Regions from separate parts of the Solibacillus sp. R5-41 genome, predicted to be linked through region 4. Evidence: predicted binding sites of a transcription regulator. Region 4 holds the regulator's gene; each other region holds the start of a gene.
The links. Region 4 encodes LexA, which represses DNA repair genes until DNA is damaged. Its sites were predicted from a motif close to CGAACATATGTTCG; they were not measured.

Region 1 (4,086 bases), 810 kb from region 4:
TTTCTAAGTATTCTAATGTTAATCCGATATCTAAAATAGATTTTGCACCTGCACAAACAACCGCTACATTTGTCATAGCTAATTCTTCTAGGTCTGCTGAAATATCCATTGTCGTTTCTGCACCACGGTGTACACCACCGATACCACCTGTTACGAATAATTCAATTCCTGCTAATTCAGCGCAAATCATTGTTGCTGCTACTGTTGTGGCACCAATTTTTTTTGTTGCTAATAAATAGCCGATATCACGACGTGATGCTTTTGCAACGCCTTGTGCATTACCGAACATTTCTAATTCCTCGTCCGATAATCCGATTTTAATTTTCCCATCGATAATTGCAATTGTTGCTGGCACAGCGCCACCATCACGAATAATTTGTTCTACTTCACGAGCTGTTTTCACATTTTGTGGGTATGGCATACCATGCGAAATTATTGTAGATTCCAATGCAATAATTGGTAACCCTTTTTCTTTTGCCTCTAAAACTTCTTGTGAATATGATAAGTATTGTTCCATTATAATTCCCTCCATTGATTTAATGCTTCATTTGTTAAATCGGGTCTTACTGTTTTTTCAGACTGTAATGTTTTTGATGCACTGACCAATCCTAGCTGAATCGCTACATCAAAATCTTCCTCATTAATAACACCGTGTAAAAATGCACTAACAAATGCATCCCCAGCACCTGTTACATCGACAATATCTGTAGTCTTTACGGCTTTGAAATATTGAATCTTTTCTTTATTCCCAGCCAATACACCGTTTTTCCCAAGCGTTAATATAACCGATTTTGCACCCATTTGTATTAACTGTCGAACTGCCGCTTCATAATGTTCCATATTTTCAAGTTTTACTTGTAAATACGTCTCGGCTTCATCACGATTACAAATGAAGTAACTTACACCAACTAAATTATCTGGCATATGGTTCATCTTAGGCGATGATACTGGCACGATGACAAACGGAATATTCCGCTGTCTTGCTAAATCCTTCGTGTATTGAACTGTCTCTGCCGGGCAATTTAAGTCAATAATAATACAACTCGCATTTTGCAATGTTGCTTCATGTTTTTCAAGCACAGTCGGCAATAATTTTTTATAAATCGACATATTGGCCATTGCAACAACTAGCTCACCATTATTATCTAGTACTGCTGTATAGGAGCCTGTTTTTTCATCTTGTAGCTTTTCTACAAGTTCAAAACTAACAAATGCTTCGCTAGATTTTTTAAGAAGCTCACCATCATGATCATCACCAAGTGTTGTCAATAATGAAACTTGATTGCCTAGTCGACCCAAATTTTCTGCAATATTACGTGCAACCCCACCAACACTTTCACCAACCGTCGCTGGATTGGACGTTCCTAATTGAACATCCTTTTCAATCGAAAATTTCCGATCCACATTTGCCCCGCCGATAGCTACAATTTGATTCTTTTCGGGTAGTACGTAAGCTCGTCCAATAATTTCCCCTCTTTTTATTAAAGAAGAAATCATATTCGCTAATGCTGGTCGAGACATACCTAATTGCTGTGACATTTCTTGCTGTGATAAATATGGATTTTTTTTAATCAGTTGGAAGACTAATTTTTCTTTTTCATTCATAGTCTCACCTCCTAACAGGAACTTTTGTTTAAATTATAAACTTTTGTTTGATGGATGTCAAAATTTTTTTCATGCAATTTCATTAAAACCTCCTAATTGTTGACCAGTATTATATTGTTTCCTCTAATTAATAGCTTTATAACTACAAAAAAAGTGCTATTTTGAATTGAACAAAATAGCACTTCTTATTCGATAAATTACACCTCGGCTAACTCTTGTCCAGATTTTTTTCGAGCAAGCTCGAAAAAAATCTGTAACATCCGCAGTGGGCATTGGACCAACACGATGTTGGTCAGTCAGTCGTTGCCGTACGACGCGGCGCACTTAGCCTTAGTTCCCCTATTCAGCCGGAGTTTGAACCCCCACTGAATCAAGGTCATACTTGGGCATTCATCCCCCACTTATAGAAGTGGGAAACTTTTGCTGAAACAAGTTATTCTACAATTACTTGTCCTTCTTCATTCACACGAGGTTGGACAAGTACCTCTACTCGGCGGTTTTTTGCACGGCCTTCTTCTGTATCGTTTGTAGCGATCGGTTTATATTCGCCGTAACCTTTTACGCTGAAATAATTTGCATCCAGCTCTTCATTGCCACTTACTAATATTTTCATAAAGTTTACCGCACGTAATACAGACAATTCCCAGTTTGATTCAAATTCATTAGTTTGAATTGGCACATTGTCTGTGTGACCTGTTACAACCACATTACGTGGTGGATCAAACATTATAATTTGCGATAATTCAGTTGCAATTGCCATATATTCGTCTTTTACTTCTGCTTTACCCATATCAAAAAGAACACTGTCACGGATTGTTATTAGTAATCCTTCATCCGTCATTTGTGTTTCAAATAACTTCTCTAGTTCATTCACCGCAATAAACTCATCCATTCGCTCCTGAACCTCTTGTAAAGCCTTTTGATCTTCCAAATATTTCGTTGCACCCGATTGAACATCAGGCGCTAAGCTATCTGGCGTTTGAATAACTGCAGGGTAATCTAAAACACTAGAGCCACTACTGAACACGTCATTAAATACAGCAGACATCTGTTCCAATTTCTTTTCATCAACTGTACTTGAAGCAAATAATACAATAAATAGGGCTAGAAGTAATGTTAAAATATCGGCGTATGGTACTAGCCATGATTCGTCAACATGTTCTTCATGTTTTTTATGCTTTTTATGCCTCTTTGCCAAGGCCATTCGCCCCGCTTTCCGTAATTTGCTTACGCTCTTCCATTGGTAAATATGAAGCTAGTTTTTGCTCAATCACACGAGGTGCTTCACCTTCTAAAACAGATAAAATCCCTTCAACCATCATGCGTTTTTGCTTTACTTCCATTGCGGATTTACGTTTTAACTTATTTGCAAATGGATGCCATAATACATAACCAGTAAAAATACCTAATAACGTTGCTACGAAGGCTGCTGAAATAGCAACACCTAGCTTATCAATGTCAGACATATCTTTTAACGCTGCGATAAGTCCTACAACTGCACCAAGTACCCCTAGTGTCGGAGCATATGTACCTGCCTGTGTGAAAATAGCAGCACCACTAGTATGACGATCTTCCATTGCCTCTACCTCTTCGGTTAATACATCACGAATGTAGTCCGCATTTTGACCATCAATAGCTAATGTTAAACCATTCTTTAAGAAGGGATCTTCTACTTCTGATGCTTTACTTTCTAAAGCTAATAACCCTTCACGGCGAGCTAAGTCCGCCCATTGAGAAAACATTTTAATCAATTCAATGTCACTCACCAATTTTTTTTCTGTAAATAAAATTTTAAAAAGACTCGGAATTCGTTTTAGTTCCTTCATTGGGAATGCGATTGTTACTGCAGCAATTGTACCAAAAATGATAATTAAAATAGCGGCAGGGTTTAACAATGCATCCGGTGTAACACCTTTTAAGAACATTCCCAGTAGCAGTGCAAAAAATGCTAGAATTATCCCAACAAGTGATGAAATATCCATATGTAGTTCCTCCAATTACTTTGTCTGTTTATTACTTCGGTCTATTTAACTTTTTATTTACTTCCTATACACTAGTATATAGGCAATTATTGTTTTTTTCGATGCAATAATACATTTTTCTCTGTATTTTGCTATTTTTGATTACATTGTATCAAAATTGCCAAAATTTATAGAAAACAAATTGGAGGAATGATTCAAATGGACTTAGACTTTCAGAGAAATTTAAAAAATTACGCGGAATTAGCAGTAAAAATAGGAGTTAATATTCAACCGAATCAGTATTTATATATTGCTGCTTCTATTGATTCTGCTCCATTTGTACAAATTGTTACAAAATTGGCCTATGAAAATGGTGCCAAACAAGTTTTTGTTGATTACACTGATGATCAAATTGCTCGTCTTCGTTACGAATTAGCTCCCGACGATTCTTTTGACTTCTTCCCTCCTTGGAAAATACAAGAGCGTGAGTGGTTAGCAGAACAAGGGGCAGCATTTATGA
Region 2 (4,086 bases), 1.0 Mb from region 4:
GGTGAATAATGAAAAACGAAGAACTGTTTAAAAGAGAACAAGAAAAATGGATATCTAAGATTTCATTAAAAAATAATTTTGAGTTAGCAGATATTCATATGGTAGCTGGAATTGATATTGCATATTGGACAGAGGGAAAAGTAGATTATGGGGTTTGTTGTATTGTCGTAATAGATTATATTACAAAACAAATCATAGAAGAAGTAGAATATTGGGGACAAATAGATGTGCCATATATTTCAGGATATCTGGCTTTTCGGGAACTTCCTGTGGTAATGGAAGCAGCGAAAAAGCTGCAATGTAAACCGGATCTTTATATGTTTGATGGGAATGGCTATCTTCATTATAGGAATATGGGAATCGCAACCCATGCTTCATTTTATTTAAATAAGCCTACGATAGGTGTTGCAAAAAGTTATTTGAAGATAAAAGATACGGATTTCCAAATGCCTAAAAATGAAATGGGTGATTTTACTTATATAGAGGTTGATGGAGATGTTTATGGGGCGGTGATGAGAACGAGAAAGGATGTAAAGCCCATTTTTATTTCATGCGGTAACTGGATTGATTTGGAGACTTCAATAAAAATAACTCTACATTTTGTAGAAAAAAATAGCCGATTACCAATTACGACACGTTATGCAGATTTAGCTACTCATGAGAGTAGAAGAAAATATACTCAATAGATTAATTTTAGTATCTATTTTACTATTAGTTGAGAAAATAGAGGTAGAATGAATAAAGATAGAAAATATATGAACTTAAAGCACTTGATTGCCTATAACAGGCGACAAGTGCTTTTTCGTATTTTCATATTCATAGATTGAGAAGATGATGATTATTTAGTTAGTGTACTAAGTGTTAAATTTTATACAAGTACTAGCATCAAGGGGAAGAAAAGGCGATGGAAATAGAGGTTTCGATATTAGTATTCGCCAACCTGCTCACCTCGGATTCATTAACCTTTTTTTCGAATGTGAGAAAAAATGAAAAATCCGACAAGCAAAATCGCAAAAATCCCTAATCCTTGATAAATATATTGGGTGAATTCCTTTTTGTACGTGTATTCACCTTCTCTAATTGCTTTAATAAATTTCCCGTTCTTATCTTGAATAGCGATGGCAACCACTGTATCAATACCCTTGATAGAAAAATATTTCGTTCCTTTTGGATAGACATTTGAAAAATTACCACCATATGACTCCATATCTGAATATGACGTCACTTTTCCAATTTGTTTGTCAATATTAGTGACCGCTTCCTCGCTAATCACATAAATAGAATCATCCCAAACGACAAAAGGGTATACCCAACTTGTTGCCATTGCATTATATGGGAAAAATAAACCGAATAAAATACTTATTCCTACTGTGAAAGGTAGAAAAGTTTTAAAATTCAAAATTTACACACCCCCAATATAGTTGCTATTATTTCATTCTAATAATTAGACTTTTAATCATGATGAAGGTTACAACAAATTTCATGACCTGACTTCACAATGAAGGTTAGTTTTCGAAGTGACCGAACAAAGATATAATGCTATTTTATATGAATTCCAATAATTAGATATTAATTGACAAAACTTTGGAAATAGATATATTGTTATAAAGAATCCCGTCGAGTAGAAAATGTTACACTGTATAGAGTCCGAATGATAGTATCACTGAATTTGAATATGGCGATGCTATTTATTTAATGCATTGTTTCAGAATAATTTAAAGCATTTTCGCTCATGATTGTATTTATTTTTGATTATTAGGAACAAATGTTCTATAATCGATATAAGTATATATGGAGGTGCAGCTTAATTTGAGACCAAATCTAACAAAAGATATTAGTGTCGAAAGTTTTAAAGATTTCTATTGGTTAAAGGAAGAATTGCAGTCATTTTGTAGAGAAAATGGACTTAGTGCTACTGGATCGAAAATAGAATTATCTGATAGAATTGAAATATTTCTTCAGACAGGTGAGATAAAAAAGCCTATCAGAAAATCAAGAGTCAATAAGAAGATAGAATCACAAGTAGATTTAAGTCTTGATACCTTCATTACGGAAAACCATCGTTGTAGTCAAGATGTAAGAGTGTTTTTTAAGGCAGTTATTCCGAAATTCCATTTTTCCACCTATATCCAAAACTACTTTAAAAACAATGTAGGAAAGACTTATCGTGATGTTGTAAATGCTTGGTATGAGGAAGAAGAACGACAGAAAGACCCATCATACAAGAAAAAAATTGGACCTCAATTTGAATACAATCAATTCATTCGTGACTTTTTTGCAGACCAGAAAAATCAATGCAAAAGTCGTGAAGAAGCGATAAAAGCCTGGAATGAAATTAAGAAACTTTCTGGAAGCAACAAATATGAATCCAGTAATTTCCCCTTATAAACACTTTGATATTTGAATTGTATGTTCAAGTAAGCCACAATCTATACGAAAACACCTTATTTTAATAGAAGGAGAACAAAATGACATTAAACAATTTTGAAGAATACGAAGATCCTATATTATATGATCAAGAAAATGAAACGTATATGCCCGAAATTCCTTTCCTATTAAAATGGGCATTCAAAAAGCAAGGATTCATAATCGATTTAGCTTGTGGGACGGGGAGAGTTACGATTCCGTTAGCGGAAAATGGACATAGGCTTATCGGGGTTGATATACATAAAGGGATGTTAGATGAAGCCCGAAAAAAATCAGGTCAGCTTGATTTGCAAATAGAGTGGATCGAGCAAGATTGTACGAAGTTAAATTTAAATGCCAAAAGTAATTTAATCTATTCAGTCGGTAATTCGTTTCAGCACTTCCTTACTAACGAAGCACAGGATGAGTTGCTGTCTTCTGTAAATAATCATTTAGAAATGGGCGGGGTTTTTATTTTTGGCACTAGATTCCCAAGTGTGGAGGAATTGCTACAACCACCTACAGAAGAATATTGGAAAACGTACACTGATCGTGAAACGCAGCATACAGTGGATGTTTTTACGATTAGTGAATACGATTCTTTAGACCAAATTCAACATTATACGACAATAAGGAAATATAAAAACCAGGATGGCAATTTAATAGACGAAAAAAGCACTAACATTCGTTTACGATACGTATTTCCAAAAGAAATGGAAAGACTTTTAAACGCTCAAGGTTTTGAAATTCTTCATTTATACAAGGATTGGAAAGAAACACCTGTAACGAATGATAGCTATGAGATGATTTATGTATGTAAAAAAATTCGGTAACGTTCAGGGGAATAGGAAAAAAAACCTTAACTTAAGTTGGTTATAATTTTTAGTTGAGTGGCATTTATATACTAAATACGGAAATCTGTTAACAGAACAGCGGAGGTACTTATGATTGAGTACGTTTGTAAAGCCTTTGGGATACAGCCTGGTTCATTTAAGTATTTCCGACAGGGTGAAAGGTTACTAATAAAAGTTACATCTATAACAGGTGAGGATTATTACATAAAGGGCGAACAAACGGAGCGATCCTATACAGAAGCATGCTGTCAATTTGCACAGAAGTTACTTGAAAACGGAATACTGGTCACGAAATATCTTAAATCAGACGAAAAAATGTTTACAATTGTTTATAATCCGTATTTAATTACGATGGAGAAAGCGATAATTGGTGAAGAATTAACGAAAGTTAATGATGGAATCATTGAAATACTCGGACGATTTTTGGCGAGGCAGCATCAATTTTCACTCTCCATATGTTCACCATTTCAACAAGAGACGTCATGGAGTATGTTTGGTGGTAATGCGACAGAACTTTTAGGTGACTATGATGAAAATGAAAGAAGCTTTTGGGCGTTTCGAGATGCGTTTTATGCGCATCCAAAATTCTATTTAATAGAAGAACTTTATATGAAACATCGCAATCAATTGAATTCCGTTTGGTCGAACTTACCACAGTCTGCTGTACAAGGGGATTGCTGCTATTATAATTTTATTAAAACGCAGGAAGGCCTTACACTACTTGATTTCAATTTGGCTGGAAATGAAGTACTGTTAAATGAGTGTATTGCTGTCGGTGTTTATCATAGCTGGCATGTGGCATATGATGGGAGTCTTACACCGGAAG
Region 3 (4,086 bases), 2.0 Mb from region 4:
ACATAATGCTTACGGTTATTTAAAGGCAGAAAAAGGTGTTCACCGTTTAGTACGTATTTCACCATTCGATTCTTCAGGTCGACGTCATACATCATTCGTTTCGTGTGATATTATGCCAGAATTTAATGAAGAAATCGAAATTGATGTGCGCACGGAAGATTTAAAAGTGGATACGTATCGTGCAACGGGTGCGGGTGGTCAGCATATTAATACGACGGACTCTGCTGTTCGTATTACCCATTTGCCATCAGGGGTAGTTGTGCAATGTCAATCGGAACGTTCTCAGATTAAAAACCGTGATGCTGCAATGAAAATGTTAAAGTCCAAACTGTATCAATTAGAAATTGAAAAACAACAAGCACAATTGGATGAAATTCGTGGCGAGCAGAAGGAAATCGGCTGGGGTTCACAAATTCGTTCATATGTATTCCACCCATATTCGATGGTGAAAGATCATCGTACAAATCATGAAACGGGAAATGTAGGTGCCGTAATGGATGGCGATCTAGATCAATTTATTACAGCATACTTACGTTCGAGAATTTCATATTGATTTTGATTGTTAATAGATAAGTTGCTGTCCCAAAAGTCATGTAAAAAGACTGGTGGGACAGCTTTTTTATGTTGAGCAATATGGAAGCAGCTATAATGTTGCATTACGTTTTAGTATCAAATGTTTATAGAACATGGAGGCCCGGACATATTGATGATTGAATGATTTGCAATGCAAGGGCAATCGTTCCTCGGAGCCATCTAAAAAAGTGACAATCGTTTCCTCGTTATGCTCCACAATGTTAATAATAGATTGGAAGGAAATCCAAATGTTTTGTGATGAACTTGGTGAGAAAAGAGGAAATAACACACATGGGTCACCAAAATCATAGGCAATCATAATGGGTAGCTTATGCTTATTTTTGCCGAAAAATTGTTTTGCTTGGAATAGGCTAGCTTGATAGGAACTCCCATGCAATTTGCACGTGTTGCGGATAATTTTTATTGGTTTATGCGGATAGATGACCTTCCCATGTTTATCGGAAACAAGCGTGTATGTTTTTTCACGATGCAAAATAGATTTTAAAAAATAAGTAGAGTTAGAGGCAATGTAACTAGAAACTTGAGGTAAATTTTTCGACATTTCATTTCTCCTTTATTATTTATTTTTGCTCGTCCAAAATCGAGTGCAACAAAATACAAGGAAAGCTAGAGGGAACCACTATCAATATAGCGATGAGTCAAAATTTAGTTCTACCATAGAACACTGCTAAGTTTGGGGCATCTGGGAGTTTAAGTTCATATCATTATGATCGGGGAAAGTTTGCAATTGTGTCTTATGTAATTTTGAGAGCTAATCAAAAGAACTAAAAACAAAAATTTCGCTATATGTTTAAAATAATACAAGTAAATACAAAAATCAACACTATTTTTTGAAAGTTCTGTTAGTTGATAATTATTCAGAATATATTGCAAATAAGGTCTCGTTTATTTTATAATAAATAAAAGAGATTGAGGTGATATCGATGGATAAATATTATTCATACACAGATTTTTTAAAAGCAGTTGGCCAACAGCCGGATAGCAATCAAGCCGAAAAATTGTTGAATGAAATTTATTTAGATTTGTTTTTAAATCGTTTACAACGTATGCATCGAATTGAACAACTAAAAGCACTCATCGATAAGTCATTGGATCAAAAAAATGAACAGAAATTTATTAACTACACTATGGAATTAAAAGAATTGCTAAAATCAACAACAGCTTAGCTAAAAATCACCTAATTTTAGGTGGTTTTTTTTATGGAGAAATAAGTATTTTAGATACTTCATGAGGATTTTGAGTAATTTGCTGGATATGTTAATGAGATTTATGGGGAAGACGGATAGAAAATTGAAAGTGTTGGATAGAAAGCCAAAAGTGACGAATAGCCGAAAAATTCCCACGTTATGGGACGTGTGCTTAAAACTACCCTAAAAATCCCATACTGAAAAACAAACCCTAAAAGAAATCCCGATATAAGAATCGAATATACGTTCGTTAAATTCTCGTAATTAAAAAAAGGATATGCTAAAATAGAACATAACAGATTTGAAGAAAGGACGAACATATATGACAGAACAATTTACAATCCAGTCCGCCTATAAACCGAATGGCGATCAACCCGCCGCAATCGCGCAGCTTGTACAAGGAATACAAGAAGGCAAGCACGAGCAAACCCTTTTAGGCGCAACGGGTACAGGAAAAACTTTTACCATTTCAAATGTCATTCAACAAGTCAAAAAACCAACGCTCATTATGGCGCATAATAAAACATTAGCTGGCCAATTATACAGTGAATTTAAAGAGTTTTTCCCGAACAATGCGGTCGAGTACTTTGTCAGTTACTATGATTATTTCCAGCCAGAAGCGTATGTGCCACAAACCGATACGTATATCGAAAAAGATTCGAGCATTAATGATGAAATTGATAAGCTAAGGCACTCAGCAACATCCGCCTTATTTGAGCGAGAGGATGTCATTATTATTGCGTCGGTTTCGTGTATTTACGGTCTCGGTTCCCCTGAGGAATACCGGGAAATGGTCGTGTCTATTCGTACAGGTATGGAAATTGAACGCAATCAGCTATTACGTAAGCTCGTTGACATTCAATATGAACGGAATGATATTAACTTTACGCGCGGAACATTTCGTGTACGAGGTGATGTGGTAGAGATTTTCCCTGCATCCCGTGATGAACACTGTATTCGTATCGAGTTTTTTGGAGATGAAATTGATCGTATTCGAGAGGTAGATGCACTGACCGGTGAAATTTTAACCGAGCGTGAGCACGTTGCTATTTTCCCTGCATCTCACTTCGTAACACGAGAAGAAAAAATGAAAGTTGCGATTGAAAATATTGAAAAGGAATTACAGGTGCGTTTAGAAAAATTACGTGCAGAGGATCGTTTATTAGAGGCACAGCGTTTAGAACAGCGTACAAATTATGATTTAGAAATGCTTCGTGAAATGGGCTTTTGTTCAGGCATTGAAAACTATTCACGCCATTTAACGTTACGTGAAGCAGGAGCGACGCCGTATACTTTGATCGACTATTTCCCAAAGGATTTTTTACTTGTTGTGGATGAAAGTCATGTTACATTACCGCAAGTACGTGGTATGTATAATGGTGACCAAGCACGTAAGCAAGTATTAGTAGAGCATGGTTTCCGTTTGCCATCCGCACTTGATAACCGACCATTAAAATTGGATGAGTTCCAATCGAAAGTGCATCAAGCCATTTATGTGTCAGCAACACCAGGACCGTACGAGCTTGAGCATACACCTGAAATGATCGAACAAATTATTCGTCCAACAGGGTTACTTGATCCAACATTGGAAGTGCGACCGATTGAAGGGCAAATTGATGATTTAATCGATGAAATTCATGAACGCATTCGAAAAAATGAGCGTATTCTCGTGACGACATTAACGAAAAAAATGTCAGAAGATTTAACGAATTACTTAAAGGAAATGGGCTTAAAGGTTGAATATTTGCATTCAGAAATTAAAACATTGGAGCGTATTGAAATTATCCGAGAGCTTCGAAAAGGGACGCATGATGTTTTGATTGGTATTAACTTATTGCGAGAAGGTCTAGACATTCCTGAAGTTTCCCTTGTCGTAATTTTGGATGCAGATAAAGAAGGATTTTTACGTTCGGAGCGATCATTGATTCAAACAATCGGTCGTGCCGCACGTAACTCAAATGGACATGTCATTATGTACGCGAATAATATGACCGAATCGATGAAAAAAGCGATTGAGGAAACGAAGCGACGTCGAGAAATTCAAATTGCTTACAATGAAAAGCATGGGATTACACCAAAAACCATAATTAAGAAAATACCTGACATTATTCGGGCTACGAAAGCTGCGGAAGAGGAAGAGCAATATATTACAAAGGTAACTGGCGGCAAGAAGCTGACAAAGAAGGAGCTTGAAAAATTAGTTGAAACGTTGCAACTTGAAATGAAGGAAGCAGCGAAAGCACTTGATTTCGAGCGAGCGGCAGAATTACGTGACATGATATTCGAATTGAAAGCAGAAGGGTGA
Region 4 (4,086 bases):
ACCAAAAAATACCCACTGAAATGGCTCCATACTTGAAAAGTAAAGGGACAATAAGTAACAAGGCAGAAACGACAATTCCAAGAGACATTCTTTCAAACTTCCCGTTTGCACCACCGCCTATGTAATTCCCGGAGGTTAATAACCGCTCTACATTAGACAATAGGTCCACTGACATTTGGGTATCTGCATCTATAGTAATAATTACTTCGCCACTTGCTAGTGCAGCACCCGCATTACGGATTTTAGATAAGTTTTTATCTTCATTTTTCAATGTAATACAATGATACGATTTTGCAATTTCTTCTGTTTTGTCTGTACATCGATTTAATACAACAATAATCTCAACTTGATTCGTATATCCTTTTGAAGCCGCTACAATTGAATCCAAACATTTTCCAATATATTTTTCTTCATTGTGTGCAGGAATAATAATAGAAAACTTAATATTTTCTGTCATACTTCATTCCTCCTCTTCGAATTGTTGTAACAATGTCATAACTAAATTATATGCAGCTAATCGAATTTTTTATTAATAAAAACTACCAATTTTCGGCATATTTAGTTACAAATTTCGCAACATTTTATTAAGTTAGTTTCAATATGATGAGTCATCAGGAGAACCTATCTCCTTAGTAAAAGCATAATTTCAGACGTGACACAAAAATTGTGAAACTACTAGCTATCATTGTGCAAGGTTTACGCCATATCCATGCAAAAAATGCCAGTTAAGATAATTTCCAGATGTTTAGCTAAAAATCCGCTAAAAAAAAGACTTGAAGAGCAAGTGTTTACTCTTCAAGTCTGTCGATATGTTCAATATAACGTCGATGGACGGTCGCCTTGCTCACCTGATAGCCAAGTCCCGTTAACATATTGGCGATTTCTAAAAATGTTAACCCTTTTTGACGTAAATTCACAATTTCTTCGATTGGCACTTCTTTACGCTCTCTACCTTCTTGATTGCCTCTGTTTTTTAAGTTTTTTTCCGGCTTATACCCATTCTCAACAGCTCGGCGCATGCCACGGCGAATTTTAGCGTTATGCATACGGCGCTGGTATTCTTCAACAACTGCCAAAATTTCCAGTAGCATCGTATCCATTTCATTTAACGCTAATGGACCTGCATCATTTAACGAATAAACAGTTGCCTCCTGTTTTTGAATAAGGTGTAGAACCGCCATTCGCGCATTCCCACGCCCTAAACGTGTCTCATCTTGAACAAATAACGCTTTAATGTCGTACGCTTTCATATAATCAAGCATGTCGAGCAAGCCATCTCGGTCGACCTCATACCCGCTCTGTTGATCGCTGAACACTTGAAGGTCTACAAATTCATGTGACAATGCATACCGAGTCAGTTCTTCTTGCTGTCGTTTTAAAGATGTTTCTTGTGTAGATTTGTCGGTACTCACACGACAATAAATGACTGCTTTATTTTGATTCATTATTTTCACTCGCTACTTTAATAATATGTATTTCTGGTGATTCAGATAGCCCTACGATATATTTAGAGTTTTTTACGATGGGCACCAAAAGAAGTTGCCCACTAACAATTTTTTCATCGCGTAACGCATTTTCCTTTTTTACCGCAACAATCCACTCATGCTCTGTCATTTTACCACTATATTGCCCTGCTAACGACCATAAAGTATCCCCTTGTTCGATTGTAATGTGTTCGTATGCAGTAATGTGTTCATCTTTTACAAAAATAAATGCAATAAGAATAATTGAAAATAAGAAAAACATTGATACAAAGCTATTTAACTTCATTTTACCCAAAATAATTCGCCCCTTTTAGAATATACGTTCGGAATACATGTTCTATATATTAATGCGAACGTACGTTTTTGTCAACCTCTTTTAGAACCTATGTTTGCATTCTTGTTCGCATACTGGTATACTTAATTTAATAAATCTACTTATATAAGAGGTGAGAGCGTTGACAAAAATTTCAAAACGACAAGAAGCCATTTTAGCTTTTATAAAAGATGAAGTTCGTACAAAAGGCTATCCACCATCTGTCCGAGAAATCGGTGAAGCTGTTGGTTTAGCTTCAAGTTCAACTGTCCATGGGCATCTAGCTCGTTTAGAAAGTAAAGGACTTATTCGTCGTGACCCGACAAAACCGCGTGCCATTGAAATTCTTGAACAAGGAGACTCCACAATACCAAAACAAGGCGTCATTCATGTTCCACTAATCGGAAAAGTGACTGCTGGCCTCCCTATTTCTGCTATTGAAGATATTCAGGAATACTTCCCGCTACCCGATACATACGGTTCTTCTGAGGATGAATTATTCATGCTTGAAATTATGGGAGAATCTATGATTGAAGCTGGTATTTTAAATGGTGATTACGTGATTGTTAAAAAGAGTTCTACAGCAAGTAACGGTGAAATCGTTGTGGCTATGACGGAAGATGATGAAGCAACGGTTAAGCGCTTCTATAAAGAAAAAACATATTTCCGTTTACAGCCTGAAAATAGTTCAATGGAGCCAATTATCGTCAACCAAGTAACGATTCTTGGAAAAGTCGTTGGATTATACCGCAACGTGCATTAAAACATAAAAGCAGCAAAACGTATCGTAACGTTTTGCTGCTTTTTCTTTTATTTCTTTGTAGAAGCATCTATAAAACTTTTAAATAGTTTGTCAGATGGTGCATCATTTTCAAGCCCTTCTGGATGCCACTGGACACCGATACAATACGGATGCGTTGGATGCTCAATCCCTTCAATGACACCGTCTTTTGCACGGGCATTGATAATAAATCCATCCGCCACTGCATCAATAGCCTGATGGTGGAATGAATTCGTTAAAATCGTGGCCGCCCCAACAATTTGTTGCAGCTTTGATGGCTCGAGCTCCACTGTATGCGTAACTTCATGGCGCAGCGAAACTTGTGTATGTTTCAATACGTTTTCCACTTGTGTATCAATATCTTGATATAATGTCCCACCAAATGCCACGTTCATCACTTGCTCACCACGACAAATGCCTAAAATCGGTATTTCCCGTTCAAATGCGCGTTTCATAATAAGCATGTCACTTTTATCCCGTTCATCAATGACGACACCGAGCTTAAAATGGGGTTCTTGCCCAAATATTAAAGGATTCACATCATAACCACCAATTGATACAACACCGTCCACGATATCAAGTACTTGCTCGATATTTTCTTCGTTAATAACCGGCAAACAAATGGGCGTGCCACCTGCTTTTTTAATTGCATTAATGTATGTATTATTAATCTCTTTTTTACCTTCAACAGGATGCATCGTTAAGCCAATAACAGGTTTCATAATTGTCCTCCCAAAAATGTGATAATCGTAGCATACCACTAATTATCAGATTTGTGTGAACATTTAAATATTACCCCATCAAAATAATGATCCATACCACTGTAAAATCGGTTCGCCGTAAAAATAGACAATGATTGCAGCGAGTGCGATGGAAGGTCCAAATGGGACAGGTGTCTTTCTGCCCTTTTTACGGATTTTTAAGATGATGATACCCACCACCATGCCGATCATCGCCGCTAAAAAGAGCGTCAATAGCGTCTGTACCGTACCAAGGACAAGGCCGATGACGAAAAACAATTTAATGTCTCCCCCGCCCATGCCTCCTTTTGACACGACTGCAATTAATAATAAAATACCAAACCCAATTATTGCCCCTATTAAACTATCCCACCATGGTTCGAGTGGTGAAAATACGCGCGCAGTGATTAATAATGGAAGGAAAAATAATAATACTTTATCCGGAATGATCATATACGCAATATCAGAAACAGTAATAATCATAAGTAACGAAATAAATAATAGTGCCACGGCTAACTCTGACTGCCAACCAATTATCCAATACGAAAAGGCAAATAAACTAGCTGTTAAAAGCTCTGTTATCATATAAATTGGCGAATAACGCACACCACAGCCCCGACATTTCCCGCGCAATAATACAAACGAAAAAACAGGAATGAGGTCGATTATTGTTAGTTGACGTTGGCAGTTTGTGCAATGGGACCCTGGAGAAATAATGGACTCTTTTTTAGGTACCCGCAAACCGACCACGTTGAAAAAAGAGCCGAA

Region 1: CSE16_RS18685 (carbohydrate kinase) is a predicted target of LexA. The motif match lies at 1,642-1,655, and genes of this name have one in related genera.
Region 2: CSE16_RS09245 (DUF6434 domain-containing protein) is a predicted target of LexA. The motif match lies at 1,759-1,772, and genes of this name have one in related genera.
Region 3: uvrB (excinuclease ABC subunit UvrB) is a predicted target of LexA. The motif match lies at 2,018-2,031, and genes of this name have one in related genera.

What each region holds. Positions count from the first base shown of each region.
Region 1 is NZ_CP024123.1:3,756,975-3,761,060, forward strand. It holds gene CSE16_RS18680 (pseudouridine-5'-phosphate glycosidase) at 1-517, opposite strand, end outside; gene CSE16_RS18685 (carbohydrate kinase) at 517-1,605, opposite strand; gene motB (flagellar motor protein MotB) at 2,039-2,803, opposite strand; gene motA (flagellar motor stator protein MotA) at 2,787-3,587, opposite strand; gene CSE16_RS18700 (aminopeptidase) at 3,786-4,086, shown strand, end outside.
Region 2 is NZ_CP024123.1:1,923,346-1,927,431, forward strand. It holds gene CSE16_RS09235 (endonuclease V) at 9-686, shown strand; gene CSE16_RS09240 (hypothetical protein) at 959-1,399, opposite strand; gene CSE16_RS09245 (DUF6434 domain-containing protein) at 1,810-2,388, shown strand; gene CSE16_RS09250 (class I SAM-dependent DNA methyltransferase) at 2,469-3,239, shown strand; gene CSE16_RS09255 (protein kinase family protein) at 3,351-4,086, shown strand, end outside.
Region 3 is NZ_CP024123.1:684,330-688,415, forward strand. It holds one part of gene prfB (peptide chain release factor 2) at 1-553, shown strand, start outside; gene CSE16_RS03125 (competence protein ComK) at 644-1,135, opposite strand; gene CSE16_RS03130 (IDEAL domain-containing protein) at 1,518-1,760, shown strand; gene uvrB (excinuclease ABC subunit UvrB) at 2,104-4,086, shown strand.
Region 4 is NZ_CP024123.1:2,944,481-2,948,566, forward strand. It holds gene CSE16_RS14555 (glycosyltransferase) at 1-457, opposite strand, end outside; gene CSE16_RS14560 (YneB family resolvase-like protein) at 789-1,445, opposite strand; gene CSE16_RS14565 (cell division suppressor protein YneA) at 1,432-1,770, opposite strand; gene lexA (transcriptional repressor LexA) at 1,940-2,560, shown strand; gene CSE16_RS14575 (gamma-glutamyl-gamma-aminobutyrate hydrolase family protein) at 2,608-3,300, opposite strand; gene CSE16_RS14580 (prepilin peptidase) at 3,379-4,086, opposite strand, start outside.